DNA from 4 places in the Streptomyces sp. RKAG293 genome. Region 2 is predicted to be linked to each of the others. Evidence: riboswitches for the same ligand, from Rfam matches in the RefSeq annotation. Region 2 holds a riboswitch; each other region holds the start of a gene.

The links. Region 2 has a riboswitch for cobalamin ahead of LNW72_RS05740 (DUF4430 domain-containing protein). Riboswitches for the same ligand answer to the same signal wherever they lie in the genome.
Region 1: another riboswitch for cobalamin. It lies ahead of LNW72_RS14005 (prenyltransferase/squalene oxidase repeat-containing protein); the one in region 2 lies ahead of LNW72_RS05740 (DUF4430 domain-containing protein).
Region 3: another riboswitch for cobalamin. It lies ahead of LNW72_RS34835 (prenyltransferase/squalene oxidase repeat-containing protein); the one in region 2 lies ahead of LNW72_RS05740 (DUF4430 domain-containing protein).
Region 4: another riboswitch for cobalamin. It lies ahead of LNW72_RS26435 (ribonucleoside-diphosphate reductase subunit alpha); the one in region 2 lies ahead of LNW72_RS05740 (DUF4430 domain-containing protein).

Annotation. Positions count from the first base shown of each region.
Region 1 is NZ_JAJOZB010000001.1:3,150,217-3,157,239, forward strand. Features, by position in the region: gene LNW72_RS13990 (ferredoxin) at 167-400, opposite strand; gene LNW72_RS13995 (aldehyde dehydrogenase) at 400-1,884, opposite strand; gene LNW72_RS14000 (MBL fold metallo-hydrolase) at 1,987-3,003, shown strand; cobalamin riboswitch at 3,069-3,195, shown strand; gene LNW72_RS14005 (prenyltransferase/squalene oxidase repeat-containing protein) at 3,337-4,539, shown strand; gene LNW72_RS14010 (SCO2322 family protein) at 4,539-5,228, shown strand; gene LNW72_RS14015 (CbiQ family ECF transporter T component) at 5,225-6,481, shown strand; gene LNW72_RS14020 (ABC transporter ATP-binding protein) at 6,478-7,023, shown strand, end outside.
Region 2 is NZ_JAJOZB010000001.1:1,297,969-1,304,991, forward strand. Features, by position in the region: gene LNW72_RS05725 (ABC transporter permease) at 1-1,382, shown strand, start outside; gene LNW72_RS05730 (cobalt-precorrin-6A reductase) at 1,499-2,245, shown strand; gene cobF (precorrin-6A synthase (deacetylating)) at 2,258-3,046, opposite strand; gene LNW72_RS05740 (DUF4430 domain-containing protein) at 3,128-3,619, opposite strand; cobalamin riboswitch at 3,772-3,930, opposite strand; cobalamin riboswitch at 4,077-4,266, shown strand; gene metE (5-methyltetrahydropteroyltriglutamate--homocysteine S-methyltransferase) at 4,451-6,769, shown strand; gene LNW72_RS05750 (hypothetical protein) at 6,987-7,023, shown strand, end outside.
Region 3 is NZ_JAJOZB010000001.1:7,887,643-7,894,665, reverse strand. Features, by position in the region: gene LNW72_RS34845 (histidine phosphatase family protein) at 1-206, shown strand, start outside; gene LNW72_RS34840 (hypothetical protein) at 304-1,767, opposite strand; cobalamin riboswitch at 1,869-2,011, opposite strand; cobalamin riboswitch at 2,079-2,208, shown strand; gene LNW72_RS34835 (prenyltransferase/squalene oxidase repeat-containing protein) at 2,315-5,086, shown strand; gene LNW72_RS34830 (hypothetical protein) at 5,086-6,078, shown strand; gene LNW72_RS34825 (energy-coupling factor transporter transmembrane component T) at 6,075-7,023, shown strand, end outside.
Region 4 is NZ_JAJOZB010000001.1:5,888,971-5,895,993, forward strand. Features, by position in the region: gene LNW72_RS26435 (ribonucleoside-diphosphate reductase subunit alpha) at 1-2,014, opposite strand, end outside; cobalamin riboswitch at 2,163-2,294, opposite strand; gene LNW72_RS26440 (GNAT family N-acetyltransferase) at 2,359-2,853, opposite strand; gene LNW72_RS26445 (hypothetical protein) at 2,919-3,122, opposite strand; gene LNW72_RS26450 (helix-turn-helix domain-containing protein) at 3,211-4,185, shown strand; gene mctP (monocarboxylate uptake permease MctP) at 4,232-5,875, opposite strand; gene LNW72_RS26460 (DUF3311 domain-containing protein) at 5,872-6,138, opposite strand; gene LNW72_RS26465 (GntR family transcriptional regulator) at 6,316-7,023, opposite strand, start outside.

The DNA.
Region 1 (7,023 bases), 1.9 Mb from region 2:
CCTCCGGCCTCGAGGTGCTGAGATTTTCACGTGGCCGAAACGGGGAACAGTCGCGTCCGTAACGAAATACCCGTGCAGAACGCATATGTGCGTAATGCACGGGTGCGCAGCCACAGGTCAGGACGTGTCCTGACCTGCGGCTGGACAGCTGTTCCGCACCAGGTCGTTACTCCTCGGGCGGGAAGACCGGCTCACCGGTGGCGAGCAGGGTGAGCGTGATCGCCTCCACCGGGCACCCTTCGGCCGCCGCCAGCACCTGTTCCGAGGCGTCGGCCTCGGCGGCGGCGGGGTGGGACTGCCGGGCGCCGTCGAGGGTGAAGCCGTCCGGGGCCGCGTTGACGCACATGCCGGAGCCGATGCAGACCGTGCGGTCCACCTCGATGTGCCAGCGGTCGCCCATCAGCCCGCCGCCCCCGCCGTACCGGCCGGCGCCTGGTATCCGGCCGGCAGGTGGATCATCTTGTGCTCCAGGTACTCGCCGAAGCCCTCGGGGCCGAACTCCCGGCCCACGCCCGAGTTCTTGTAGCCGCCGAACGGGCCGAGCATGTCGAGGCTGAAGGTGTTCACCGAGTACGTGCCGGTGCGCACCTGGCGGGCGATGTCGATGCCGTGCTCGACGTCGGCGGTCCACACGCTGCCGGACAGCCCGAACTCGGAGTCGTTGGCGATCCGCAGCGCCTCGGCCTCGTCGTCGTACGGGAGCAGGCAGATGACCGGGCCGAAGATCTCCTCGCGGGCGATCCGCATGGAGTTGCTGACATCGCCGAAGAGCGTCGGTTCGACGTACCAGCCGGTGTCCAGTCCGGCCGGCCGGCCGCCGCCGGTCAGCACCTTCGCGCCCTCCTCCTGACCGATCTTGATGTAGTCGAACGAGCGCTGCTGCTGGCGCTGGGCGACCAGCGGGCCGACCTCGGTGGCCGGGTCGAGCGGATCGCCGACGACCAGCGCGGAGGCGGCCGCGGCGAAGCGCTCGGCGATCTCGTCGTAGCGGGAGCGCGGCGCCAGGATCCGGGTCTGGGCCACGCACGCCTGGCCGTTGTTCATCCAGGCGGCCGAGGTGATGCCGGGGACGGCGGTGTCCAGGTCCACGTCCGGGAGGATGACGGCGGCGGACTTGCCGCCCAGTTCCAGGGTGACGCGGGTGAGGTTGCGGGACGCGACCTCCATCACCCGCCGGCCGGCCCCGACCGAGCCGGTGAACGACACCTTGTCGACGCCGGGGTGGCCGACCAGGTACTCGCTGACCTCCCGGTCGGCCGCCACGACCGACAGCACGCCGTCGGGCAGCCCGGCCTCCTTGGTGATCTCGGCCAGCACGTACGCGTCGAGCGGGGTCTCCGGCGACGGCTTCAGTACGACGGTGCAGCCGGTGAGCAGCGCGGGCCCGAGCTTGGCGGCGGCGGTGAACTGCGGGACGTTCCACGGCACCACGGCCGCGACGACCCCGACGGGCTCCCGGCGGACCAGGATCGGGCCGAGGACGCCGGTGCGGTGCTCCTCGTAGGGGAAGTCGCGGGCGACGGTGATCGCCGCGTCCCACACCATCATCGCGCCGAGCGACTGGGCGAGGATGCTCCACGAGTAGGGGGAGCCGTTCTCCGAGCTGATGAGACGGCCTATCTCGTCGTACCGGACGGCGATCGCGTCCTTGATGCGGGTGACGACGGCGATCCGCTCGTCGAGGGTCATCCGCGGCCACGGACCCTCGTCGAACGCCTTGCGGGCCGTGGCGACCGCGCGGTCCACGTCGGCGCGGGAGGCGTGCGGCACCCGCCCGATGACCTGCTCGGTGTGCGGGGAGATGACCTCGATGGTCTCGCTGCCGAGCGGGTCCACCAACTCCCCGCCGATGAACAGCTGTCCGTGTTCGATGAGGTCGGTCATTACTGGTGCCTCCTGCGGGTCGGCCCATACCTGACGCTGTTTCAGAACTGATACCAGTTCTAGTTATAGTGGGCAATGACTTCGTCGGCGAGAGGGGACCAGATGGTGCGCGTGACCGACCACGGCGGAGGGGTCTGGAGCATCCCGGTCCCGATCCCCGACAACCCCCTCGGCCACACGCTCGTCCATCTCCTGGACACCGACCGCGGTCCCGTGCTGATCGACACCGGCTGGGACGACCCGGACTCGTACGCCGCACTGGAGGCCGGTCTCGTCGAGGCGGGCACCTCCGTCGCCGAGGTGCACGGCGTCCTCATCACCCACCACCACCCCGACCACCACGGGCTGTCCGCGCAGGTCCGGGAGGTGTCCGGGGCCTGGATCGCGATGCACGCCGCCGACGCGGACGTGGTGCGCCGCACCCGGTCCGCCGAGCCGGCCCGCTGGATGTCCTTCATGATGGCGAAGCTCATCGCCGCCGGGGCCCCCGAGGAGCACCTCGCCCCGCTGCGCGCCGCCCGCGCCGCCGGCCGGCCGACCACCCTGCCGGGGCTGCGGCCCGCGCTCCCGGACCGGGACATCGAACCCGGCGAGCTCGTGGACCTCGCCGGCCGGCGGCTGCGCGCCATCTGGACGCCCGGCCACACCCCCGGGCACGTCTGCCTGTTCCTGGAGGAGAGCCGGCGGCTGTTCTCCGGCGACCACCTGCTGCCGGGGATCTCCCCGCACATCGGGCTGTACGAGGACCCCGACGACGAGGTCGAGACCGATCCGCTCGGCGACTACCTGGCCTCGCTGGAGCGCATCGGCCGGCTGAACCCCGACGAGGTGCTGCCCGCCCACCAGTACGCGTTCAAGGACGCGGCGGGCCGGGTGCGGGAGCTGCTCGACCACCACGAGGAGCGGCTCGCCGGGCTGGCGGCGCTGATCAGCGACGCACCGCGCACGCCCTGGCAGCTCGCCGAGGTGATGGAGTGGAACCGTCCCTGGGAGCAGATCCCGTTCGGCTCCCGCAACATCGCCGTCTCCGAGGCCGAGGCCCATCTGCGGCGGCTGGTGAAGGCCGGCCGCGCCGAGGCCGTCCCCGGCTCCGACCCGGTCACGTACCAGGCGGTCTGACGGAACGGGCGGCCGGGGCGCGGGCGGGCCGGGACCGGGAGCGGCACCCGCAGGGCATACGATGTTCGGGACAATTCCATCCACGTCCGAGCGGGGGAAGCCGGCGCGAATCCGGCACTGACCCGCAACCGTGAGCCGTCCCCAGGGCAGGGGCGGCGAGTCGGAGTACCCGCGCGGACGGGAGCGGCTCCCGGTCCGGCAGATGCGGCGACGTATCGGCGGTGACCGGCACCGTCGAGGTAACGGAGCCGGAGCCCGGTGCCCCGCGCATGGCGCGGGCTCGCAGCGGTGCGCCCGGCCACGCACCCGCTCAGCGAAAGGCATCAACCCCTCATGAACCTCCGTCGCAGCGCCGCCGCGCTCGCCGCCGCCACCGTGCTCGGTATGGCCGCGGTGCCCGCGGCCTCCGCCGACACCCCGCTGCCGCCGGGTCTCTACGGCACCGGGGACCCGACGTACGACGGGGTGTGGCGGCAGTCGTACGCGCTGCTGGCGCTGGACACCGCCGGGGTGAAGCCGGCCGACAGCGCCGTGGCCTGGCTGACCGGTCAGCAGTGCGCGGACGGCGGCTTCCCGTCGTACCGGGCCGACACGTCGAAGGCCTGCGACGCCAAGACGGAGGACACCAACGCGACGGGCATCGCCGTGCAGGCGCTCACCGCGCTGGGCGACAAGGCCACCACAGACACTGTCGTGAAGAAGGCCACCGACTGGCTGACCTCGGTGCGCAACAAGGACGGCGGCTGGTCGTACAACCCCGGCGGCGCCTCCGACCCGAACTCCACCGGTGTCGTGATCGGCGCGCAGAGCGCTGTCCGGGAGGCCTCGGACAGCCTCAAGGCCTTCCAGTTCGGCTGCGACGCCAAGGCCGCCGACCGCGGCGCCTTCGGCTACCCGATGAACGGCAAGCTCACGGTGAACGCCAAGGCCACCGCCGACGCGGTGCGCGGCGCCCACGGCGCGGGGTTCGTCGTCGCCCCGTCGACCACGAACGTGGTCGCGACCGCCCCGGACTGCGCGTCGCCCGACGCCTACAAGAAGCTCGACGCGGACGGTGCCGCCTCGGCCGGCGGCGCGTACCTGACGACGCAGCTCACCGCGGGCGGCGGCCACCTGACCGCCGTCACGCCGGGCGCGGACAAGCCGACGCCGGACTACGGCACCACCGCCGACGCCGTGATCGCGCTGGCCGCGATCCACCAGCGCGACACGGCGAAGACGTCGTACGACTGGCTCGCGAAGAACTCCGCGACCTGGTCGAAGGGCAACCCCGCGGCCCTGTCCCAGCTGATCCTCGCCGCCCACGCGACGGGCAACGACCCGCGGAGCGCCGGCGGCGCGGACCTCGTCCAGCAGCTGACCAACCTCGGCCCGAAGCCGGCCGCCGCGGCGAGCGCGAGCCCGTCGCCGTCCGACAGGACCGAGAAGAAGGACGACAAGTCCTCCTCGGCCACCTGGTGGATCGTCGGGGTCTTCTTCGTCGCCAGCATCGGCGTCGGGTTCCTCGTCAGCGGCCGCAAGAAGAAGCAGGGCTGATGCCGCGCCCCCGGCTGCGGGTCCTCGCCGTCCTGCTGGCGCTCGGCGCGCTGCTCGCGGTCTCCGCCCTGCCCGCGCAGGCCGCCGCGTACCGCTACTGGTCGTTCTGGCAGCGCTCCGGCGACACCTGGACGTACGCGCAGACCGGTCCCGCGCTGGACCGGCCCGACGACGGGTCGGTGGAGGGCTGGCGCTTCGCGGCCAGCGCCGAGGCGCAGGACTCCTCGAAGCCGCGGGACGTCCCCGGCGCCACGTCGTTCGCCGCGATCTGCACGGGCACCCCGCCCAAGGGCGGCACCAAGCGCATCGCCCTCGTGCTGGACTTCGGCACCGCCGCCGACGCGGGCGGCGGTGCGGCACCGCCCGCGCCGCGTACCGCCTGCGCCCAGGTCCCGGGCGACGCGACGGGCGACGACGCGCTCGCCGCCGTCGCCAAGCCGCTGCGCTACAACTCGGCCGGCATGGTGTGCGCCATCGCCGGCTACCCGAAGGCGGGCTGCGGGGAGCCGGTCGCAGAAGGCTCCGGAGGCTCCGGCACGGCATCGGCGTCGAAGAGCCCCGCGCCGCAGGCGTCGGGCGACGGCGGCGGTGACGGCGGGGGTCCCTCGGTCGGTTGGTTCGCCGGCATCGCCGCCGTCCTCGCCCTCGGCGGGGCGGCCCTCTGGCAGGCCCGCCGCCGGCGCGGATGAACACCGGGGTACGCCGGAACACCGCCGGCCGCGGGGCCGCCGTCGCCACCCGGTCGACGGCGCTGCACGCCGGGGCGTGGTGGCTGTGGGCGCTGGGGCTGGCGACGGCGGCGTCCAGGACCACCAATCCGCTGCTGCTCCTGCTGCTGGTCGCGGTCGCGGGCTATGTGGTCGCCGCCCGCCGCACGGACGCGCCCTGGGCGAAGTCCTACGGGGCGTTCCTGAAGCTGGGACTGGTGGTGCTGGCGATCCGGCTGGCCTTCGCGGTCCTGCTCGGCTCGCCGATCCCGGGGACCTACGTGCTGTTCAGGCTGCCCGAGGTCCCGCTGCCCGACTGGGCGCGGGGGGTCAGGCTGGGCGGGAAGGTGACCGCTGAGGGTCTGCTGTTCGCGCTGTACGACGGCATGAAGCTGGCCACCCTGCTGGTCTGCGTGGGCGCGGCGAACGCGCTCGCCAACCCGGCCCGCCTGCTCAAGTCGCTGCCGGGCGCGCTGTACGAGGCGGGTGTCGCGGTCGTCGTGGCGATGACCTTCGCCCCGAACCTCGTCACCGATGTGCAGCGGCTGCGCGCCGCCCGCCGGCTGCGGGGCCGTGACGACCGCGGGGTGCTGGCGCTGCTGCAGGTCGGACTTCCGGTTCTGGAAGGGGCGCTGGAGCGGTCGGTGGCGCTGGCCGCCGCGATGGACGCCCGCGGCTACGGCCGCTCCGCCGACGTACCGGCCGGGATACGCCGGACGACGGCCGCGCTGACGCTGGGCGGACTGCTCGGCGTGTGCGCGGGAACGTACGCGCTGCTGTCCGCGTCCGGCGCCGGGTACGGCGTGCCGGTGCTGCTGCTCGGGCTGGTCTCGGCGCTGGCGGGGCTGCGGCTCGGCGGCCGGCGGTCGATCCGCAGCCGCTACCGGCCCGACCGGTGGGGCGCGCGGGCCTGGCTGGTGTCGGGCTCCGGGGTCGCGGTGGCGGGGCTGATGATCTGGGCGGCCTCGCACGATCCACTGGCGCTGGCCCCGCCGACGATCCCGCTCGCCGCGCCCACGCTGCCCCTGTGGCCCGCGCTCTCGATCCTGATCGGGCTGCTGCCCGCGTTCGTCGCACCACCCCCGGCGCCGCCCCGGCCCACCCCGGTGTCCCCGGCCCAGCACGTCGGGCCGGCCCCGCAGGTCAAGCCGGCCACGCACGGCGTCCCGGCCCCACACGGCGTCCCGGCCCGGCACGTCATCCCCCAGCCGAACTCGAAGGAGGACCGCACGTGATCCGCTTCGAGCAGGTCTCCGTCCGGTACGACGACGCCGCAGAGCCCGCCGTCGCCGGAGTGGACCTCACCGTCCCCGAGGGTGAACTGTGCCTGCTCGTCGGGCCGTCCGGAGTCGGTAAGTCGACTCTGCTGGGCGCGGTGTCCGGTCTGGTGCCGCACTTCACGGGCGGGGTCCTGTCCGGCCGGGTCACCGTGGCGGGCCGTGACACCCGGACGCACAAGCCGCGCGAACTCGCCGATGTCGTCGGCACGGTCGGCCAGGATCCGCTGTCGCACTTCGTCACGGATACCGTCGAGGACGAACTCGCCTACGGCATGGAGTCGCTGGGCCTGGCGCCCGCCACCATGCGCCGCCGCGTCGAGGAGACCCTCGACCTGCTGGGCCTGGCCGAGCTGCGGGACCGGCCGATCGCCACGCTCTCCGGCGGCCAGCAGCAGCGCGTCGCCATCGGCTCGGTGCTCACCGTCCACCCCAAGGTGCTGGTGCTGGACGAGCCGACGTCCGCGCTGGACCCCGGCGCGGCCGAGGAGGTGCTGGCC
Region 2 (7,023 bases):
CCCCCGGCCTGGTGGCGGGCGCGGCGCTGACCTGGGCGCGCGCCCTGGGCGAGTTCGGCGCGACCATCACCTTCGCGGGCAACCTCCCCGGCACCACCCAGACACTGCCCCTCGAGGTCTATCTGCTCCTGCAGGACTCACCCGAAGCCGCCACGTCCGTCTCCCTGTTGCTGCTCGTCATCGCGATGGCCGTACTGATCGCGCTGCGCGGCCGCTGGGCCGGCGGGGCGGTGGCCCGGGAGAGCAGCTCGAAGCGACCCGTGGACGACGGCCCGCCGCCGGCCGATCCGTTGACGAGCACCCCCTCGGACGGCTTTCCCGACCCGAAGTCCTCGGCCGCACCGGACCGGTGGTCGCTGCACACCGACGTCACCGGGTTCAACCAGCTGACCCTGGACGCGGAGCCCGGCACCACCATTGCCATCGTCGGACCCAACGGCGCCGGAAAGACCACGCTGCTGCGCGCCCTCCTCGGCCTCACCCCCCGCGCGCACGCCGAACTGCGCCTCGGCAGCACCGATGTCACGAACCTGCCGCCGCACAAGCGCGGTGTCGCGTGGGTCCCGCAGGACGGTGCGCTGTTCCCGCATCTGACCGCGCTGTCCAACACCGCCTACGGTCTGCGCACCCATCACGTCCCGCGCTCCGATGCACGCCGCACCGCCCAGCAGTGGCTCGACCGGCTCGGCGTCGGCCATCTCGCCCACCGCAGACCCGCGCAGCTCTCCGGCGGGCAGGCCCAGCGCGTCGCCCTCGCCCGCGCACTCGCCGCCCGACCCCGGCTGCTGCTGCTCGACGAACCGCTGGCCGCCCTCGACCAGACCACGCGGGCCCATGTCCGGCACACGCTGCGCACCCACCTCGACGGGTTCGGCGGCGTCTGTCTGATCGTCACTCACGACCCCGTCGAAGCGGTCGCCCTCGCCGACCGGGTGCTCGTCCTCGAGGACGGCCGCGCCCTCCAGGACGCGTCGCCCGCCGACGTGACCCGGCATCCCCGCTCCCCGTGGGTGGCCCGGATGCTCGGCCGCAACGCGTGGCCCGGTACGGCGACCACCAGCGGCCTCGCGCTGGCCGGCGGCGGACAGCTCGTCGTCGCCGACACCCTCACCGAGGGGGCGCGGGCGCTGGCGATCATCGCGCCGGAGGCGGTCTCCGTGCACCGCGACAAACCCGCCGGCAGTCCCCGCAACGTCTGGCCCGGCACGATCCGTGAGATCACCTCCGCCGGCAGCCGGCTGCGCCTTCTCGTCACCTCCGACCAGGCACCCGACCTCGTCGCCGAGATCACCCACCAGGCCGCCGCAGAACTCGGCCTCACCGACGGCACCTCGGTCTGGACCAGCGTCAAGGCCACCGAGGTCACCCTCGTCACGCTCTGAGCCGACCGCGCTGCCCGGCAGTGCCCGGCCCTGACGGATAAACTGCGACGCCGTCCCCCGCCCGTGCCCCACCGCGGCGGACCCACCGGCCGCTGCGAGGGAAGTGAACGGCGAACGTGACACGACATGTGCTCATCCTGGGCGGCACCACTGAAGCGCGCCGGCTCGCGGCGGCGCTGGCCGCCGATCCCGCGCTGCGGGTGACCAGCTCGCTGGCGGGACGGGTGGCCGAACCGCGGCTGCCCGCCGGCGAGGTGCGGATCGGCGGGTTCGGGGGCACGGACGCGCTGGGCCGCTGGCTGGCCGAGCACGCGGTGGACGCGCTGATCGACGCCACCCACCCCTTCGCCGGCACCATCAGCTTCCACGCCGCGGAGGCCGCGGCGTCCGCCGGGATCCCGCTGCTCGCGTTGCGGCGGCCCGGCTGGCTGGGGGGCCCGGACGACCGCTGGCACCCCGCGGATTCCCTGGCCGGGGCCGCCGCGCTGCTCCCGGGGCTGGGCCGGCGGATCTTCCTGACCACGGGCCGGACGGGGCTGGCCGCGTTCGCAGCCACGACCGGTCTGTGGTTCCTGGTCCGCTCGGTCGACGCCCCGGAGCCACCACTGCCGGAGCCCTCGGAAGTACTGCTCGACCGGGGGCCCTTCACCCTCGAAGGGGAGGCGGAACTGCTGCGCCGCCACCGCATCGACGTCCTCGTCACCAAGGACAGCGGCGGACCGGCCACCGCGGCGAAGCTCACCGCCGCCCGCGAGGCCGGGGTTCCGGTCGTCGTCGTCCGCCGTCCGCCGGTGCCCGACGGGGTGCCCGTGGCCGCGACCCCTGAGGAAGCGGCCGCGTGGCTGCACGAGGTGCCGGCGTAGCCCGCAGCCGGGTCAGCCGTCGTCGCGGTCGCCTGCGGGGGTTCTGCGCAGCAGATAGGTGTCCATGATCCAGCCCTTGCGGGCGCGGGCCTCGGCGCGCAGCGTCTGGATGCGGTCCGAGACGTCGGGCAGCGGTCCCGCGACGAGGATCTCGTCCGGTGTGCCCAGGTACGCGCCCCAGTAGATCGTGACGTCGTCCCCGCCGTCCGGAAGGTGCGCGAAGGCCTGGTGCGCGTCGAGCATGACGACGACGTCGTCGGCCCCTTCGGGGAAGCCCGCGGCCAGCTGCCTGCCGGTGGTGATCTGCACGGGCCGCGCGGGGCGGTTCAGCCCGGTCCGGTGCTTGGCGGCCAGCGCCGCGACGCTGCTGATGCCGGGGATCACCTCGTAGTCGAACGCGACCGTCCCGCGGCCGAGAACGTCCTCCAGGATGCCCAGGGTGCTGTCGTACAGGGCGGGATCGCCCCACACCAGGAAGGCGCCGCACTCGTCGTCCGCCAGCTCCGAGGTGATGAAGTGCTCGTAGATGTCGGCCCGGCGATGGCGCCAGTCACCGACGGCCGACGCGTAGACCGGTGACGGCGCCGTACGGTCCCGGTCCGGGTCCTGGGCCGACACCAGCCGGTGCGGGCGCGTCACATGCTGTTCGATGATGTCGTGGCGCAGCTGGACCAGGTCCGACTTCTCCTCGCCCTTGTCCAGCACGAAGAACACGTCGGCCTGATTGAGCGCCTTGACCGCCTGCAGCGTCAGATGGTCCGGGTCGCCCGCGCCGATACCGATGACAAAGATCTTTCTCACGGCATCGAGTCTGCACCATGCGGTCGGGGCGTGACGCCGCCGGGGGCGGCCTGCGGGCTGCCGCCCCCGGCGGGCCGGGGGTCAGAACGCGGTCAGGGTGAAGACGACCTTGTCACCGGTCCTGATACGGAACTGGCAGCCGCCCACGGGGGTCGGCGTGCCGTTGACGGAGATGTTCCAGTACTCGCTCGCGCCCGCCGTGTCGGCGGCTATGCGGCTGACCGCGTAGTCGTCGAACGAGGGGTACCAGGTGCCGTCCCAGGAGAAGTGCGCCCGTCTCGCCGCGTCGTCGAGCGCCGCGGTCGGGGTGGCCACCCGGCCCGGGTTGGCGCCGCCGTTGGTCCCGTCGCACCGGTGCGTGCCACCGGTGGCGGTCGTGACGTCATGGCCGCTGGTCAGAACGATGCCGTTGAAGACCGTGTGGGTGGTGTCGACGACCGTGACCCGGACGAGCACGGGAAGCGAGGCGGCGGTGGCCGGAGTGGCGGACGCGGCGGACGCCGAGGGAGCGATCGCCGTGAAGGCGAGAGCGGCGGCGGCCAGGGCGATGCGCCGGGATGCGGTACGCAGCACGATATGGAGAGCCTTTCGTACGGGGCCGGCGCCGGGACCCCGCACGTGTCCCCCACGGCACGTCGAACCCCTGGCGCGTTCCATGAAGGAAGCGGCAGGGGCCGGAGAACCAGGAGGGGTTCGGGCTCCACGCTGCAGACCATGACAGTGAGAAGCAGTGCACGTCGTACGGCGGGCTCTCCGGCTCGCAGCGCGGAACGCTGCTCACGGTTGCAGGTCAGCGCCGGATTCCCACCGGCTTTCCCCACTCGCGGACGCATGAAATTGTCGGCCCCGCCGCCCGTCGGACGGCCGGAACCGGTCGCATCGTACGGCCCGCCGCGCCTCGCGCACCACCCCTGTTTCCGGGTACTCGAGCGGGCCACGGGGCGGGACGAGCCGGTGTCCCATTTCACCGTCCGGTAGCTGAACAATGCTGACCCGGCGGCCCCTTTGGCCATAGGCTGGACGGTGCAGCTGGTTCGCCCTGTCCGCCAGACAGGCGCGTCGTAAGAGGGAACCCGGTGGAATTCCGGGACTGCCCCGCAGCGGTGAGTGGGAACGACCGCCGTCATACGCACTGGGACCCGAGCCGGGATCTGGGAAGCGACGGCCAGTAGGTGTCTCGTGTCCGTACGAGACGCGCCCGCGAGTCCGAAGACCTGCCACTGCCCGCGCGCCCCCAACGGCGCACGGTGATTCCGGAGACCTCGAGGGCGGGTCGGAGTACACATCAGGCGGGCACGTGCGGCGTTCCGGCGCTTCAGCGACGTGATCCCGTCCGGTCTGTGGTCCCTTCGCGCCGTCGATTCTCCCGGGGTCCTATGGGAGACACTCGCGAAGGAGAGTTCCATGACCAGCACGTCCGCCACCGCACGCTCGACCGTGCACGGCTACCCCCGGCAGGGCCGGAACCGGGAGCTGAAGAAGGCGATCGAGGGCTACTGGAAGGGCGACGTCGGTGCTGACGCCCTGCGGGACGCCGCCGCTGAGCTGCGCCGCACCAACTGGCGGCAGCTCGCCGACGCCGGCATCCAGGAGGTCCCGACCGGCGACTTCTCGTACTACGACCACGTCCTGGACACCAGCGTCATGGTCGGCGCGATTCCGGCCCGGCACCGCGCCGCGGTCGCCGCCGACGCCCTGGACGGCTATTTCGCGATGGCCCGCGGCACGCAGGACGTCGCGCCGCTCGAGATGACCAAGTGGTTCGACACCAACTACCACTACCTGGTGCCCGAGCTGGGCCCGGACACCGTCTTCAGCGCCGACTCGACCCAGCAGGTCGCCGAGCTGAAGGAAGCGCTCGCCCTCGGCCTCTCCGCGCGCCCGGTCCTCGTCGGTCCGGTCACCTACCTCCTGCTCGCCAAGCCCGCCCCCGGCGTCGCGGCGGACTTCGAACCGCTGACGCTCCTCGACCGGCTGCTGCCCGTGTACGCCGAGGTGCTCGCGGATCTGCTCGCCGCAGGGGCCGAGTGGGTGCAGCTCGACGAGCCGGCCCTGGTCCAGGACCGCACCCCGGGTGAACTCAACGCCGCCGCGCGCACCTACCGTGTGCTGGGCGGTCTCACCGACCGGCCGAAACTGCTGGTCGCGTCCTACTTCGACCGGCTGGGCGAGGCCCTGCCGATCCTCGCCAAGGCGCCCATCGACGGGCTGGCGCTGGACTTCACCGGTCCGGCCGCGGCCAACCTCGACGACCTCGCGGCCGTCGGCGGGCTGCCCGGCAAGCGCCTGCTGGCGGGTGTCGTCAACGGCCGCAACGTCTGGATCAACGACTACGAGAAGTCGCTGTCCGTCCTCGGCACGCTCCTCGGGCTGGCCGAGCGGGTCGACGTCGCCTCCTCCTGCTCCCTGCTGCACGTCCCGCTGGACGCCACGGCCGAGCGCGACATCGACCCGCAGATCGCCCGCTGGCTGGCCTTCGCCCGGCAGAAGACCGCCGAGATCGTCACCCTGGCGCGCGGACTGTCCCAGGGCACCGACACGATCGCGGCCGAACTCGCCGCCAACCGGGCCGACCTGGCCTCCCGGGCCGGTTCCGCCCTCACCAACGACCCGGCCGTCAGAACCCGCGCCGCGGCCGTCACCGACAGCGACGCCCGCCGCTCCCAGCCCTACGAGGAACGGGCCGCCGCCCAGCGCGCCCACCTCGGGCTGCCGCTGCTGCCGACGACCACGATCGGCTCGTTCCCGCAGACCACCGAACTGCGCACCGCACGGGCCGAGCTGCGGGCCGGGCGCATCGACACCGCCGCGTACGACGCCCGTATCGAGGCCGAGATCCGCGAGGTCCTCTCCTTCCAGGAGAAGGCCGGCATCGACGTCCTGGTGCACGGCGAGCCCGAACGCAACGACATGGTGCAGTACTTCGCCGAGCAGCTGACCGGCTACCTCGCCACCCAGCACGGCTGGGTCCAGTCCTACGGGACCCGCTACGTCCGGCCGCCGATCCTCGCCGGGGACATCTCCCGCCCCGAGCCGATGACGGTCCGCTGGACACGGTTCGCCCAGTCCCTCACCACCCGCCCGGTCAAGGGCATGCTGACCGGGCCCGTCACCATGCTGGCCTGGTCCTTCGTCCGTGACGACCAGCCGCTCGGCGACACCGCCCGCCAGGTCGCGCTCGCCCTGCGCGACGAGGTCGACGATCTGGAGGCGGCGGGCAGTTCGGTGATCCAGGTGGACGAGCCCGCGCTGCGCGAGACGCTGCCGCTGCGCGCCGACGGCCATGCCGAGTACCTTGGCTGGGCGACCGAGGCCTTCCGCCTCACCGCCGGCGGGGTCCGTCCCGACACCCAGATCCACACCCACATGTGCTACGCGGAGTTCGGTGACATCTTCCAGGCCATCGACGATCTCGACGCCGACGTCATCAGCCTGGAAGCCGCCCGTTCCCACATGCAGGTCGCGGGCGAGCTGGCCACCGCCGGCTATCCGCGCGAGGTCGGTCCGGGCGTCTACGACATCCACTCCCCCCGGATCCCCAGCGCGGCGGAGGCGGCGGCCCTGCTCCGCAAGGGCCTTGAGGCGATTCCCGCCGAACGGCTCTGGGTCAACCCGGACTGCGGTCTGAAGACCCGCGGCTGGCCGGAGGTCAGGACTTCCCTGGAGAACCTCGTCACCGCCGCCCGCGAGGTGCGGAGCACGCTGCCCAGCGCGACCTCCTGACGCGGCCGTGGCCGGGGCGGACACCCCAGGGTGCCCGCCCCGGCCGCGCGCTAGCGCAGTGCCGCCCGCCGTTCCGTACGGGACCGTCCCGGTTCATCCTTTCGGGTTAAGCAAGGAATGTTTGTCCCGGACCGCATCCGGAGGGGCGCTCTGATGGGGGCGCCGCGCCGACCGTCGTGGACGCGGCCCGGACAGCGATCGAACGAGGTGCGGGGGAATGGGCTCTGTTGCTCTGGGCGTCTGGCTGCTCACCG
Region 3 (7,023 bases), 6.6 Mb from region 2:
GCGGCTGGCTGGACGGCGGGGCGCCGGACGGCGGGCGGGTGCTCGCGGTCGTGGAGCCCGCGGTCGTACGGGCGGCGGTCGTGCACGCCGTCGGCCTGCCGCCGCAGGCGTTCTGGCGCCTGGACGTCCTGCCGCTGACGGTCACCGAGCTCGTCGGCCGCGCCGGACGGTGGAACCTGCGGTGCGGGCGGCCGTTGGCGGGGTGACCGGCGCGCACGCACCGCGGGTCGCGGTCGTCAGGGGTTGAGTCGTCCTTGAGCCGTCAGGACTCGAGTCGTCAGGGCCTGCGTCGTCAGGGGCTGATCAGACGCCGTAGCGCAGCGAGATCGTGTCACCGACGTTCACGACGGTGGCCCGGGTCGCGGTGGCCGCCGCTGCGCCGTCGATGCCGACCTTCCAGGTGTTGCTGCCCGCGTTCGTCACACCGTTGACCTCGGTGACGGTCCCGGTGCCGGAGGTCGGCGTCCTGCTGGTCACGCAGCCGCCGGGGGTGGAGGACGCGAGCGCGGCGTCGAGGACCGCGCCGAGGGTCGAGGTGGTCCCGGTGGGCGTGATGGTCACCGAGCAGACCTTGAGCGCGCCGGCGCCGGTGTCGACGATCAGCGCGAGCTTGCTGGCGGTTCCGCTGGTGAAGGTCGTGGTGCCGACCCACTTCGGGGCGCCGACCGTGAGCGGGGTCGGCGGCACGGCCGTGAAGCCGGCCCCGCCGACGGCGCGCAGGGCGTCGATGGAGGAGTAGGCGGTCGGGGAGGTGTCGGCCGGCTGGTACTTGAAGCCGCCGCCGGGGTTGAACTGGTTGGCGAGGAGGAAGTCGATGGGCGTCTTGCCCGCCGGCGTGGTGAAGTCGGAGCCCTGGGCGTTGAATCCGCAGGCGTTGAGGCCCGAGACGGCCCAGCCGTTGGAGTCGGTGTTGGCGCCGAACATGGCGTTGAACGCGCCGGTGGCGTTGACCAGCTTGCTCTTGAGGAAGTTCTTGCCCGCCACGACGGCCGCGTCGGTGTTCGCGACGCCGCTGACGCACAGCGACGCGATCGCGGCGCCGGTCATGTCGATGTCGCTGGCCGCCGCGAGCTGGGTCGGGTTGCCGGCGGCCTGGCTGAAGTTCCAGCCACCGTCGTTGTGTTCGTTGGCGCGCACCACGGTGATCGACGCGTTGAGCAGGCTCTGCGGCACGCGCTGGACGCCGGCCTGCGTCCTGGCGCCGCCGAGGGCGAGCAGCCCGAAGACCGTGCCGTTGAAGTTGGCGGGCGGACCGTAGGAGCCGGGTGAGGCGGTCTGCCAGTAGGAGACGACGTCGGCTATCAGGTTGCGTCCGACGGCGACGCGGGCCGGGTCGATGCCCGCCGCGTTGGCGTTGAGGGCGGCGCGCTGGTAGTCGGTGGCGACCGGTGAGGCGCTGGGCCAGGACGGGGCCGAGAGCTGGTTGCGGTAGACGGTGCGCGCGTTCTTGGTGACGTCGCCGCCGGGCGTGACGTCGACGGCGGCGGTGCCGGCGGCGGCCAGCGCGCTGAACGCCCACTCGTTGGAGAGACCGCCCGGCGTGACGTAGCTGCCGTCGGCGGCCTGCAGCGACTTGAGGTAGTTGACCCCGTTGGTCTTCGAGGTGGCGATCTGCGCCGGGGTGGAGGTCGCCTCGGAGGGCGTCGAGGCGAGCAGGAGCGCCCCGACCGCCAGCGGCAGGCCGAGGGCGACGGTACGGCGTGACCGTCTGCCGAAGCGGGAGAGCGGGCCGGACGAGAAGGTGCCGGACGAGAGAGGGCCGGACATGTGTGGACTCCTTGGGTGGAGAGCGCCGAACGCGCCCCGCACCGAGGTGTCTGCACCCACCGCCGCCGGGGCGGCCGCCGCCCGATCGCGTGGACAGGCTTCCGCTGTGCTGCGACACCGGCGGGTACTCGGGCTCGGAGCGGTGATCACCGCCCACACCGTTGCGCGTCAGCCCTGGAGTCGCACCAGGTTCCCCCACGCGGTATCACCGTGACGGTAGCGCACCGGAAACGCGCCGGCGGCCTGTCGCCGTACGTGATTCACCGGACACGAGCGGGCGTTGACCGGCCATGCGCCATCATGGTCTGATAAACCGCTTTACAACTTCAGACGCTTCAGAAGCCAGGGGAAGCCCGGTCGAATTCCGGCACTGACCCGCAACCGTAGATCCGCCGAAAGGCGGATGAGTCGGACTACCTGCACTGAAGCCGCATCATCACGAGCGCCGTCGAGGTCTACGGCGCGGATATCGCGGTGCCCCCTGGTCGCCCGGGGAGTGCCCGGCCTCCGTGCTCAGGCTTCCCGCCGGCCGACAGGGGAGCCACCGATGAACACCCACGCGGATCCGCGCGGACGCGGACGACAGGGCCTCGTGTCCCTGATCGTGTCCGCCTTCCTGGTACTGGCCACCGCCGGCGTCACGCTCGTGTCGTCCGGTTCGCCGGCCAGTGCCGACCCGGTCGGCGACTGCACGGCGACGAGCGGCGCGATCGTCGCGGTGGACTTCGGCCACTGGGGCGGCTCCGTCGTCCGCGGCTGCGACGCCCACCCCACCACCGGGATGAACCTGCTGCACAACGCCGGGTTCAGCACCACGGGCACGGTCCACGACGGACCCGGCTTCATCTGCCGCATCGGCACGGCCGGCTTCCACGGCGGGGACCAGTATCCGACGGCCGCGGAGGAGGGCTGCCGGACGACTCCGCTGCCCTCCGCCTACTGGTCGTACTGGATCGCCCCTCCGGGCCAGGACACCTGGACGTACAGCCCGCTGGGCGCGCTCGGCGATGTGCCGAAGGACGGCGAGGTAGAGGCCTGGGTGTTCGGCGCCACCGACGTCGGCGGCACCAGCGGACAGCCCGCGTTCACCCCGGACTCCGTCCGCGCGAAGAACCCCGGCGGCGGCACCCCGACCACCACGCCCCCCACCACCACTCCCACCACCTCGCCGTCGGGCTCGAACCCGCCGGCCGCCGAGGGTGCGGCCGCCGGAGCGCAGTGGCTCGTCGAGCACCTCACCGACGGCGACCACGTCCAGAACGAGGCCGCCGGCGAGATCGACTACGCACGGACCGTGGACACCGCGATCGCGCTGGCCGCTGCGGGCGGCCAGGATCCGGCACTGACCCGGATCGTCGCCTTCCTGTCCGCGCACGTCACCGAGTACGCGTACGCCGACGGCCCGGCGGTCCCGCCGCGCCCCGGCGCGATAGCCGGCCTCGCGCTGATCGCCGAGATCACCGGCGCCGATCCGCAGGCCTTCGGCGGGCACAACCTCCTCACCGCGCTGACGGACAACGTCTGCACCGCCGCCGGGAGCCTCGGCAACTGCTCGGCCGCGGGCGACTTCTACGGGGCGTACTCCCCGACCACCGACGCCCTCGCCGTCCTGGCGCTGGCGCGCGGCGGGGTCACACCCCCGGCCGTCTCCGTGGCCCGGGTGGAGCAGATGCAGTGCACCAACGGCGGCTTCGCCGGCTCCATGATCCTCCCCGGCGAGCGCTGCGACGCGGAGCCCGGCACCACCGGCAGCGTGATCGTGGCACTGGCCAGGGCGTCGGGCGCGGACGCGCCGGCGGTCGCCAAGGCGGGTGCGTACCTGCTCGGCGCACAGCAGGCCGACGGCGGCTGGATCCCGTACGAGGGCGCTCCGGGCGCCGAGACCATCAGCACCGCGTTCGACACGCAGGCGCTGACCGTCCTCGGCCCGAAGGACCGGGCCGCCGCGGCGCGGAACTGGATCTCCGGCCGGCACACCGCCGACGGCGGCTTCAGCACCGACGCGACCGCCACCGAGGCGGATCTGTTCGCGACGACGCAGGCCGTCATCGCCCTGTCCGGCGCGAACCTCGGCACCCTGCACCACGATCCGGCGGGCACCTCCCCGCCGACGAGCCCGCCGACCACGGCTCCGCCGGGCACCTCCCCCGACCTGGTCAAGGGCGTGGCGTACCTGGTCGCACCGGCGCGGCTGATCGACGGCCACTACTACGAGGCGTTCGCCGGTTCCGGGTTCGCCGACTTCGGGCTCACCATCGACGGCGCCTACGCGCTGGCGGCGGCCGGCGGCAACGACGCCGCGCTCCTCAAGGTCGTGGACTTCATCGACCGGCAGGGCAAGGACGGCTCCGGCCGGACCGTCAACGACTGGACCGGTATCGGGACGGAGTACGCCGGCGGCGGCTCCCTCGGCAAGGAGGCCCTGCTGGCCGAGGCGACCGGCCGTGACCCGCGGACGTTCGGCGGCCACGACCTGATCGCCGCGCTGGACAGGGCCGTCTGCGCGAAGGCCTCCGGCGGCACCGACCGCAGCTGCGCGGCCGCGGGCAACTACACCTACGCCACGTCGGTCTTCTCGCAGTCGCTCGGGATCATCGCGCAGCTGCGGGCCGGCGACAAGGTGAACGCGGCCACGCCGATCACGTACCTGGAGAGCCTGCAGAACACCAAGGGCGCCTGGCCGAGCCTGATCCCGGCCACCGGCGACTCCGATGTGGACAGCACCGCGATGGCGGTCATGGCCCTGTCGATGGTCCCCGGTGACGCCGCCGCGGACGCGGTCGCCAAGGGCATCGCCTGGATCGCCACCCAGCAGAAGGCGGACGGCGGGTTCCCCGGAGCGGCCGGCGACTCCACCAACTCGGCGGCCCTGGCGATCCAGGCGCTGCGGCTGGGCAAGGGCTCCTCCACGCCTCCCGCCGCCGACGCGCTCACCTTCCTTTCGAAGCGGCAGAACAAGGACGGCGGCTTCGACGTCGCCGCGGAGGGCCAGAAGGGCTCGGATCTGCGGGCCTCGACGCAGGCGGTCGGCGGCGCCACCGGCATCTCCTTCGGCAGCCTGCTGCGGGATCTGAGCAAGGTCCCCAGCCCGAGCCCCACCCCGTCCACCAGCGCTCCGGCCACCGGTACCGCCGGGGCCAACGGCGGCACCGACGCGGGCGGTTCGGATGACCCGTCGCCGGGACAGGGCGGGCTGGCCTCGACCGGACTCGACGCACAGCGGCTCACGCTGCTGACACTGATGCTGCTGCTGGCCGGGAGCGGAGCCGTCGTCATGGCCCGCCGCCGCCGTTCCACGGCCGAGGGGAGTCACCGCTGATGCGCCACGTCATCCGGTTCCACCGGACGGACCGACCGGGCCGACCGGGCCGCCTCGGCCGTCTGCTGGGCGCCCTGGGCCTGACCCTCGCCGTCGCGCTCGCCGGGGTCGGGGTCTCCGCGGCCCCGGCGGCGGCGACCGCGCTGCCGATCGGGCAGTGCACCACGTCCTCCGGCGTGATCCTCGCCGTCGACTTCAGCCACTGGGGCGGGCCGCTGCTGCGCTCCTGCGGAACGACGCCCACCACCGGTTACACCCTGCTGAACCAGGGCGGCTGGCAGACGACCGGCACCGGACACGACGGTCCCGCGTTCATCTGCCGGATCGGGTACAGCGGTTACCAGGGCGGCACCCGCTACCCGACGCCGTCGCAGGACTCCTGCGTGCTCACCCCGCCGGCCAGCGCCTACTGGTCCTACTGGCACGCCGACCCCGGCCGGAACACCTGGTCGTACAGCCAGCTCGGCGCGATGAGCTACCACCCGGTGGCCGGCAGCGTGGATCTGTGGATCTTCGGTGGCACGGACATCGGCGGCACCCAGGGCCGTCCGACGTTCTCGCCGGACTCCGTCCGGGCCCACAACACTTCCCCGGCCGGCACCGCGACCAAGCCGCCGGCACCGTCCGGCGGCCAGGCGCCGCCGGCCACCCAGCCGGCAGGCCGGCCGCCCAACGGCGGTGGCGGCGGCGGTACGACGACCGCCCCCGGCGGCGCGCCGAGCGGCGCCCCCGCGCGCGGCGCGCCCGGATCCCCGGCCGCCGGCACGCCGACGGGCCCGGCCACGTCCGCCGGGACCGCCGCTCCCACCGGTCCGTCCTCCGCCGGTGCGACCCCGTCGGGCAGGGCCCCGCGGATGGTCGACGCCGAACCGACGGCGGCGGCCGGGCACTCGACGGGTTCGGTGGTGCCGGGCGTCATCACGGGGGCACTCGTGGTGCTGCTCGGCGGGACGACGGTGATCGTCGCCCGGCGTCGCCGACGAGCGCGATGAGCGGGGTCCCGCTCTCCGTGGAACCGTCCTCCGGCTCCGCCCCGCGCCGCGCGCCGGGCGGGGCCGGCCGTCGGCTGCCGCGCCTGCTGCACCCGGTGGCGTGGTGGATCTGGGCGATCGGGCTGGCCACCGCGGTCAGCAGGACCACCAATCCGCTGCTGCTCCTGCTGGTGCTGGCGGTGCTGGGTTTCGTGGTCACCGCCCGGCGCACCGAAGCGCCCTGGGCGCGGGGCTTCAAGTACTACCTGTGGCTGGCGCTGACGGTGGTCGCGATCCGGGTGGTGTTCCGCTGTGTCTTCGCGAGCGGCATCACCCCCGCCGACCACCTGCTGTTCTCGCTCCCCCACATCCCGACCCCCGCCTGGTACGCCGGGATCCAGATCGGCGGCCCGGTCTCGCTGGAGGCCACGCTGTCCGCGGCCACGGACGGCCTGCGGCTCGCGTGTCTGCTGTGCTGCATCGGGGCCGCGAACACCCTGGCCAACCCGAAACGGGCGCTGCGGGTGCTGCCGGGCGCGCTGTACGAGCTCGGGGTGGCGGTGACCGTGTCGATCAGCGTCGCCCCCCAACTCGTCGACAGCGTCCAGCGGGTGAGCCGGGCCCGGCGGCTGCGGGCCGGCCGGGCCAAGGGGTTCCGGGCGCTGCGCGGTATCGCCATTCCGGTGCTGGAGGACGCCCTGGAGCGTTCTCTGCACCTGGCGGCGGCCATGGACTCCCGGGGCTACGGCCGCGCCGGCACGGCGACCCGCGCTTCGCGCCGGGCCACCGGGGCGCTGATGCTGCTGGGCATGTGCGGGCTGTGCGCGGGCGTCTACGGGCTGCTCGACGGGACCGCGCCGAAGGCGCTGGGGCTGCCCGCACTGCTCGTCGGCTCCCTGCTGTGCTGCGCGGGCCTGGCACTGGGCGGCCGGCGGGTGCGGCGGACGAGCTACCGGCCCGACCCCT
Region 4 (7,023 bases), 4.6 Mb from region 2:
CCGGGATCCAGGTGAAGCCCTCGACGGAGCCGTTGGACTCGCGCAGCGCCTCGCGGGACTGGGCGTCCCAGACGCCGAGCTCCTTGAGCTCGTTCACCAGGTAGGAGTTGACCTGGAGGAACTCACCCGACAGCGTCTCGCGCTTGAAGAGGTTGGAGACCTGCGGCTCGATGCACTCGTAGACACCGGCGATCGAGGCGATCGTCGCGGTCGGCGCGATGGCCAGCAGTAGGGAGTTGCGCATGCCGGTCTTCGCGATCCGGGCGCGCAGCGCGTTCCAGCGCTCCGGCCAGAGCGACTCGGCGGTGTCGTAGTGGTCGGGGTGCAGCACGCCCTGGGCGGTACGGGTCTGCTCCCAGCCGGGGTGCGGGCCGTGCCGCTCGGCGAGGGTGGCGGACGCCTCGTACGCGGCGAGCATGATCCGCTCGGAGATGCGGGTGGACAGCGTCCGCGCTTCGGCGGAGTCGAACGGCAGCCGCAGCTGGAAGAAGACGTCCTGCAGGCCCATCAGGCCCAGGCCCACCGGCCGCCAGCGGGAGTTCGACGCGCCGGCCTGGTCGGTCGGGTAGAAGTTGATGTCCACCACGCGGTCGAGGAAGGTGACGGCGGTGCGGACCGTCGCGTCGAGCTTCTGCCAGTCCATCTCGCCGTCGGTGCCGAGGTGGGCGGAGAGGTTGACCGAGCCGAGGTTGCAGACGGCGGTCTCGCCGTCGTCGGAGACCTCCAGGATCTCGGTGCACAGGTTCGAGGAGTGGACGACGTTGCCGGGCAGCGCCGTCTGGTTGGCGGTGCGGTTGGCGGAGTCCTTGAAGTTCAGCCAGCCGTTGCCGGTCTGCGCGAGGGTGCGCATCATCCGGGCGTAGAGCTGGCGGGCCGGGATGGTCTTGATGGCCAGACCGGCGGACTCGGCCTTGTGGTAGGCGGCGTCGAAGTCGCCGCCCCACAGGTCGACGAGCTCGGGTACGTCGGCGGGGGAGAACAGCGACCAGTCGGTGTCGGAGTCCACCCGGCGCATGAACTCGTCGGGGATCCAGTGCGCGAGGTTGAGGTTGTGCGTACGCCTGGCCTCCTCGCCGGTGTTGTCGCGCAGCTCCAGGAACTCCTCGATGTCGGCGTGCCACGTCTCCAGGTAGACGGCGGCGGCGCCCTTGCGCCGGCCGCCCTGGTTGACGGCGGCGACGGACGCGTCGAGGGTGCGCAGGAACGGGACGATGCCGTTGGAGTGCCCGTTGGTGCCGCGGATCAGCGAGCCGCGGGAGCGGATCCGGCTGAACGGGATGCCGATGCCGCCGGCGTGCTTCGAGAGCCGGGCGACCTGGTGGTAGCGGTCGTAGATCGAGTCCAGCTCGTCGAGCGGGGAGTCCAGCAGGTAGCACGACGACATCTGCGGGTGCCGGGTGCCGGAGTTGAAGAGCGTGGGGGAGCTGGGGAGGTAGGAGAGCGTGCTGGTCAGCGCGTAGAGCTCGCCGACCTCGACGAGGGCGCGCACCGAGTGGTCCTCGGCCAGGCCGCAGGCGACGCGCAGCAGGAAGTGCTGCGGGGTCTCGATGACCTGGCGGGTGATCGGGTGCCGCAGCAGATAGCGGCTGTGCAGGGTGCGCAGGCCGAAGTACTCGAGGCGGTCGTCGGCGGTGTCGTCGATCATCGCGTCCAGGCGGGCGGCGTGCAGCAGGACGAACTCGGCGGTGGCGTCGGCGATCAGGCCTTCGCGGTGCCCGACGGCGATGGAGGCGGAGAAGGAGACGGCGCCCTGCCCCGCCGCCTCGTCGGCGACCGCGCGGGCCAGCAGCCGGGCCGCGAGCCGGCTGTACTGCGGGTCCTCGGAGATCAGTCCGGCGGCGGCCTCGGTGGCCAGCGCCCGCAGTTCGGCCTCGTCCGATCCGGCGTTGCGGCCGCGGAGGGCGGCAGCGGCGACCCGGCCGGGGTCGGTGTCGGGGAGGTCGACGGTCAGTTCCGTCAGGGTGTGCAGCAGGATGGTTCCTGCTGAGGCGGGGGCTGCGGGCGCGATGGTCACGTTGGTGCTCTCTCCCTCGAACGCGGCGACGGCGTCGCGAGGGGGGAGGAGCAGGCGCGTTCGGGCACACCGCATCAGGGCAGGGGTGTGCCATATCGCGTCCGCCGGCCCAACCCGCGAGGCCCGGACAACACTGCACCCGGAAGGCAGGACCGGGTGCGCCGTCGGCAGGTGGCCGGACTGTGCGGGCGTGCGCAGGCACGACCGCTCACCGTTGCGGGGCAGTGCCGGATTCTCACCGGCTTCCCCTGCGTGGACAGCGGTCCTGAGCATACATCTAGTGGCGCCTCGCAGCGGTAACCCCAGATGTTGTGTCTGGTGTGTTGCGCCGTGGACGGTATGCGTTACAACGGGAGGGCGTACGTGAACAGGTGGACGCCCGGAACGGGCGACCAGTCGCGGTCCGGCGTGCGCCGGAATCCGAGCCGTTCGTAGATCCGGTGGGCGCCGGTCATCGACTGCTGGGTGGACATCACCAGTTGCCGGACGCCGAGGGCGCGGGCCCGTTCCACACACGCCAGGACGAGTGCCTCGCCGGTGCCGCGGCCGCGCGCGGACGGGTCGACGGCGAGCATCCGGAACTCCGCCTCGCCGTCCCGGGCTATGTCGCCCCAGGGGCTGCCGGGAGGGGCGAACGTCACGCAGCCGAGCAGCGTGTCGTCCGCCGCGTCGACGGCGACGAGCACCTCCGCGGACACCGCGCGGGCGCGGGCGTCGCGCAGCTTCGGGGCGTACTGGCCGTCCGGCTGGGTGTGGCCGTCGGCGATGAAGGCGTCGGCGGTGATGCGGCCTGCCGCATCGAGCTCGTCCGCTCGCGCGGGGCGGATGATGATGTCCATCCCCGCAGTCTGCCGCATGGCCGGCGCCGGCCCGCGGGGAGTACGGGGGAGTCCATCGGGTGCCTTCAGACGACCGGGCTGAAGGCGCCGCGGGTCGCCTCCGCCGGCACTCGGCTGGGGGAGGACTGCTCCTCGCGACGCCGCTCCGCGGCCCTCGCGGCCCGGATCTGGCGGGAGATGCGGAGCTCGATGCCGAAGCCGATCAGGGCGGGCAGGGCGATGAGGAGGATCAGGGCGCCGGCGGCCAGGAGGCCGAGGAATGTGTTCATGCATCTATTTTCGCGGGGGGTGCTCCGCCATGGCAGTGGCAGGACTGACGCACTACCGCTAATTACTGCCAAGTGCGATGCTGGTCCCATGCTGGAAAACGTCGCAGTGGTGCTGATGGACGGCGGACACGCCTTCGAACTGGGCGTCGTCTGCGAAGTCTTCGGCATCGACCGCAGTGAGCAGGGGCTGCCCGTCTACGACTTCGCCGTCGTCGGCATCGGGAAGCAGCCCGTCCAGTTGCACAACGGCATGGACGTCTCGACGCCGTACGGGATCGACCGGCTGGAGGAGGCGGACCTCATCGCCGTCCCGGCCGGGTGCGACTACCCCGAGCGGGCGGAGTACCCGCCGGAGCTGCTGCGCGCGCTGCGCGGAGCCGTGGAGCGGGGCGGCCGGGTGCTCAGCGTGTGCTCGGGGGCGTTCGTGCTGGGCGCGGCCGGGCTGCTGGACGGCCGGAGCTGCACCACGCACTGGCGGCACACGGACGCGCTGGCGCGCCGCTTCCCGCTCGCCCGGATCGAGCCGGACGTGCTGTACGTGGACGACGACCCGGTGATCACGTCCGCCGGTACGGCCGCGGGCATCGACGCCTGTCTGCACCTGGTCCGCAAGGAGCAGGGCGGCGCGGTGGCCTCCGGCATCGCCCGGCGCATGGTGGTGCCGCCGCACCGGGAGGGCGGGCAGGCGCAGTACGTGGACCGGCCGCTGCCGCGCGGCCGGTGCGACACCGTGGGCGCGGTGCTCAGCTGGATGGAGCGCCATCTGGACCGTGAGGTGACCGTCGAGGAACTGGCCGCCCGCGCCCATATGTCGCCGCGCACCTTCGCCCGCCGCTTCCACCAGGAGACCGGCACCACCCCGTACCGCTGGCTGCTGGGCCAGCGGGTGCTGCTGGCGCGCGAGTTGCTGGAGGGGACGGACGAGACGATGGACGCGATCGCCGCCCGCGCGGGCTTCGGCAGCTCGGCGACCCTGCGCCATCACTTCGCCCAGTGGGTGGGCACCACCCCGCAGGCCTACCGCCGGACGTTCAGGGACCCGGTGCCCGCGCGGAGCGCGTGACACCGGGTCCCGGGGAGCCGCGGAGGAACCGGCGGCTCAGGAGAGATCAGTTGAGAACCGCCGGCTCAGGATCCAGCGGCAGCTCTTTCTTGACGCCCGGCTCACCGGAGTCGGCCGTGTAGTCGGAGGGCGAGGTCTCGTCGACGCCCTCAGGCGCCTTGAGCGCCTTGAGGACGAAGGTCAGCACGACCGCCACCACTATGTTGATCACGAAGGCCGTGAGGCCGATGTAGCCCTTCTCGCCGATGTACGGGATCAGGTCCGCGTTCCCGGCGAAGTGGTTCTGCGCCGGGGTGTGCTGCTCGTACGCCTTCCAGGTGCCGTAGAACATGCCCGCGGCCCAGCCGGCCAGCAGCGCCCAGCGGTGGAACCACCGGGTGAACAGACCGCCGACGATGGCCGGGACGGTCTGCAGGATCCAGATGCCGCCCAGCAGCTGGAAGTTGATCGCGACGGTCTTGTCCATGGTGAGGACGAAGATCAGCGCGCCGACCTTCACCAGCAGCGACACCAGCTTGGAGACCTTGGTCTCCTGCGCGGGGGTGGCGTCGGGCTTGATGAAGTCCTTGTAGATGTTGCGGGTGAACAGGTTCGCCGCGGCGATCGACATGATGGCCGCGGGCACCAGCGCGCCGATGCCGATCGCGGCGAACGCCACCCCCGCGAACCAGTCGGGGAACATGTCCTCGAACAGCTGCGGGATCGCCGTCTGCGGGTTGTACCCCTTCACCCCGACACCGACGCCGGCCGCCAGCGCCATGAAGCCGAGCATCGCCAGCAGGCCCAGCATCAGCGAGTACAGCGGCAGGATGGTGGTGTTGCGGCGGATGACGTTGCGGCTCTTGCCGGACAGCACCGCGGTCACCGAGTGCGGGTACAGGAACAGCGCCATGGCCGAACCGAGCGCCAGGGTCGCGTACGCCCACTGCGCCTGTGGCCCGGAGACCAGCGAGCCCCTGGGCTTCCCCGTCGCCGGGTTGACGGTGGCGTAGGCCTTGCCCGCCTTGTCGAAGATGCTGTCGAAGCCGCCCAGCTTGTACGGGATGTAGATGATCGCCACCGCGATGACGATGTAGATCAGCGCGTCCTTGACGAACGCGATCATCGCGGGCGCGCGCAGCCCCGAGGAGTACGTGTACGCCGCGAGCACCCCGAACGCGATCAGCAGCGGCAGGTCCTTCATGAACCAGCTGGAGTTCTCGCCGCCGCCGACGCCCATCACGTCCAGGACCGCCTGGATCCCGACGAGTTGCAGCGCGATGTACGGCATCGTGGCGAGGATGCCGGTGACGGCCATCGCCAGCGACAGGCCCTTGGAGCCGAAGCGGCCGCGGATGAAGTCCGAGGACGTGACGTAGCCGTGCTTGTGGGAGATCGACCAGAGCCGCGGCAGGAAGAGGAAGACCAGCGGGTACGTGATGATCGTGTACGGCACCGCGAAGAAGCCGGCCGCGCCCGCCGCGTAGATCGCCGCCGGGACGGCGACGAAGGTGTACGCCGTGTAGAGGTCGCCGCCGAGCAGGAACCAGGTGATCCAGGTGCCGAAGCTCCGGCCGCCCAGACCCCATTCGTCCAGGCTCAGCGCGTTGTCGGCGCGCCGCCAGCGGGCCGCCAGGAAGCCCAGGACGGTGACCGCCACGAAGAAGAAGATGAAGACGCCGAGCGCCACACCGTTGACACCACCGGTCATGACGCGGCCCCCTTGCGTGCGCGTTCCTCACGGCGGACCAGGAGGTAGGCGATCGTGGTCAGTCCGGCCGAGATGAACACCCAGGCCATCTGGTACCAGTAGAAGAACGGGATGCCGATGAACTCCGGCGTCAGCCGCGAGTAGGAGCTGACCCACAGCATCGCGACCAACGGGATGACCAGGCATACACCGGCCACCACACGCGAAGGTGTGACGACCGGTGTGCGGTTGGGCGTAGGTGAGGTTTCCGGTGGTGCTGACATCTTCTCGGCTCCGTCCCCTAGAGCGAATCTCCTGCGTAATGCGCAGGAAATCTAGGGCAGCACTCCGCCACACGTCACTAGCGGTCCGCATATCGGTACGGACTCGATCCCGGACGAGAGGGGAATCGGGTGGATCGGAGCCGGTTCGGCCGGAATTCGGCCGCGGTCGGTCGGTGGTCAGTCGGTGGGGCGGCTCAGCCTGGCGACGAACTTGTACCGGTCGCCGCGGTAGACGGAACGCACCCATTCGACCGGTTCACCCGTGGTGTCGATGGAGTGCCGGGACAGCATCAGCATCGGCAGGCCGACGTCCGTGCCGAGCAGGCCGGCCTCGCGGGGAGTGGCCAGCGAGGTCTCGATGGTCTCCTCGGCCTCGGCCAGCCGTACGTCGTAGACCTCCGCCAGCGCCGTGTACAGGGAGGTGTACTTGGCGAGGCTGCGGCGCAGCGCGGGAAAGCGCTTCGCCGACAGATGGGTGATCTCGATGGCCATCGGCTCGCTGTTGGCGAGCCGCAGCCGCTCGATGCGCAGCACCCGGCCGCCGGTCTTCATGTCGAGGAGGCCGGCGAGCCGGTCGTCCGCGGTGATGTAGCCGATGTCCAGGAGCTGTGACGTGGGCTCCAGGCCCTGGGCGCGCATGTCCTCCGTGTACGAGGTGAGTTGCAGTGCCTGGGAGACCTTCGGCTTGGCGACGAAGGTGCCCTTGCCCTGGATGCGTTCGAGGCGCCCCTCGACCACCAGTTCCTGCAGGGCCTGCCGCACGGTGGTGCGGGAGGTGTCGAATTCCGCCGCGAGCGTGCGCTCCGGCGGGACCGGTGTGCCGGGCGGCATCGTCTGCGTGATGTCCAGCAGATGTCGCTTGAGGCGGTAGTACTTGGGCACACG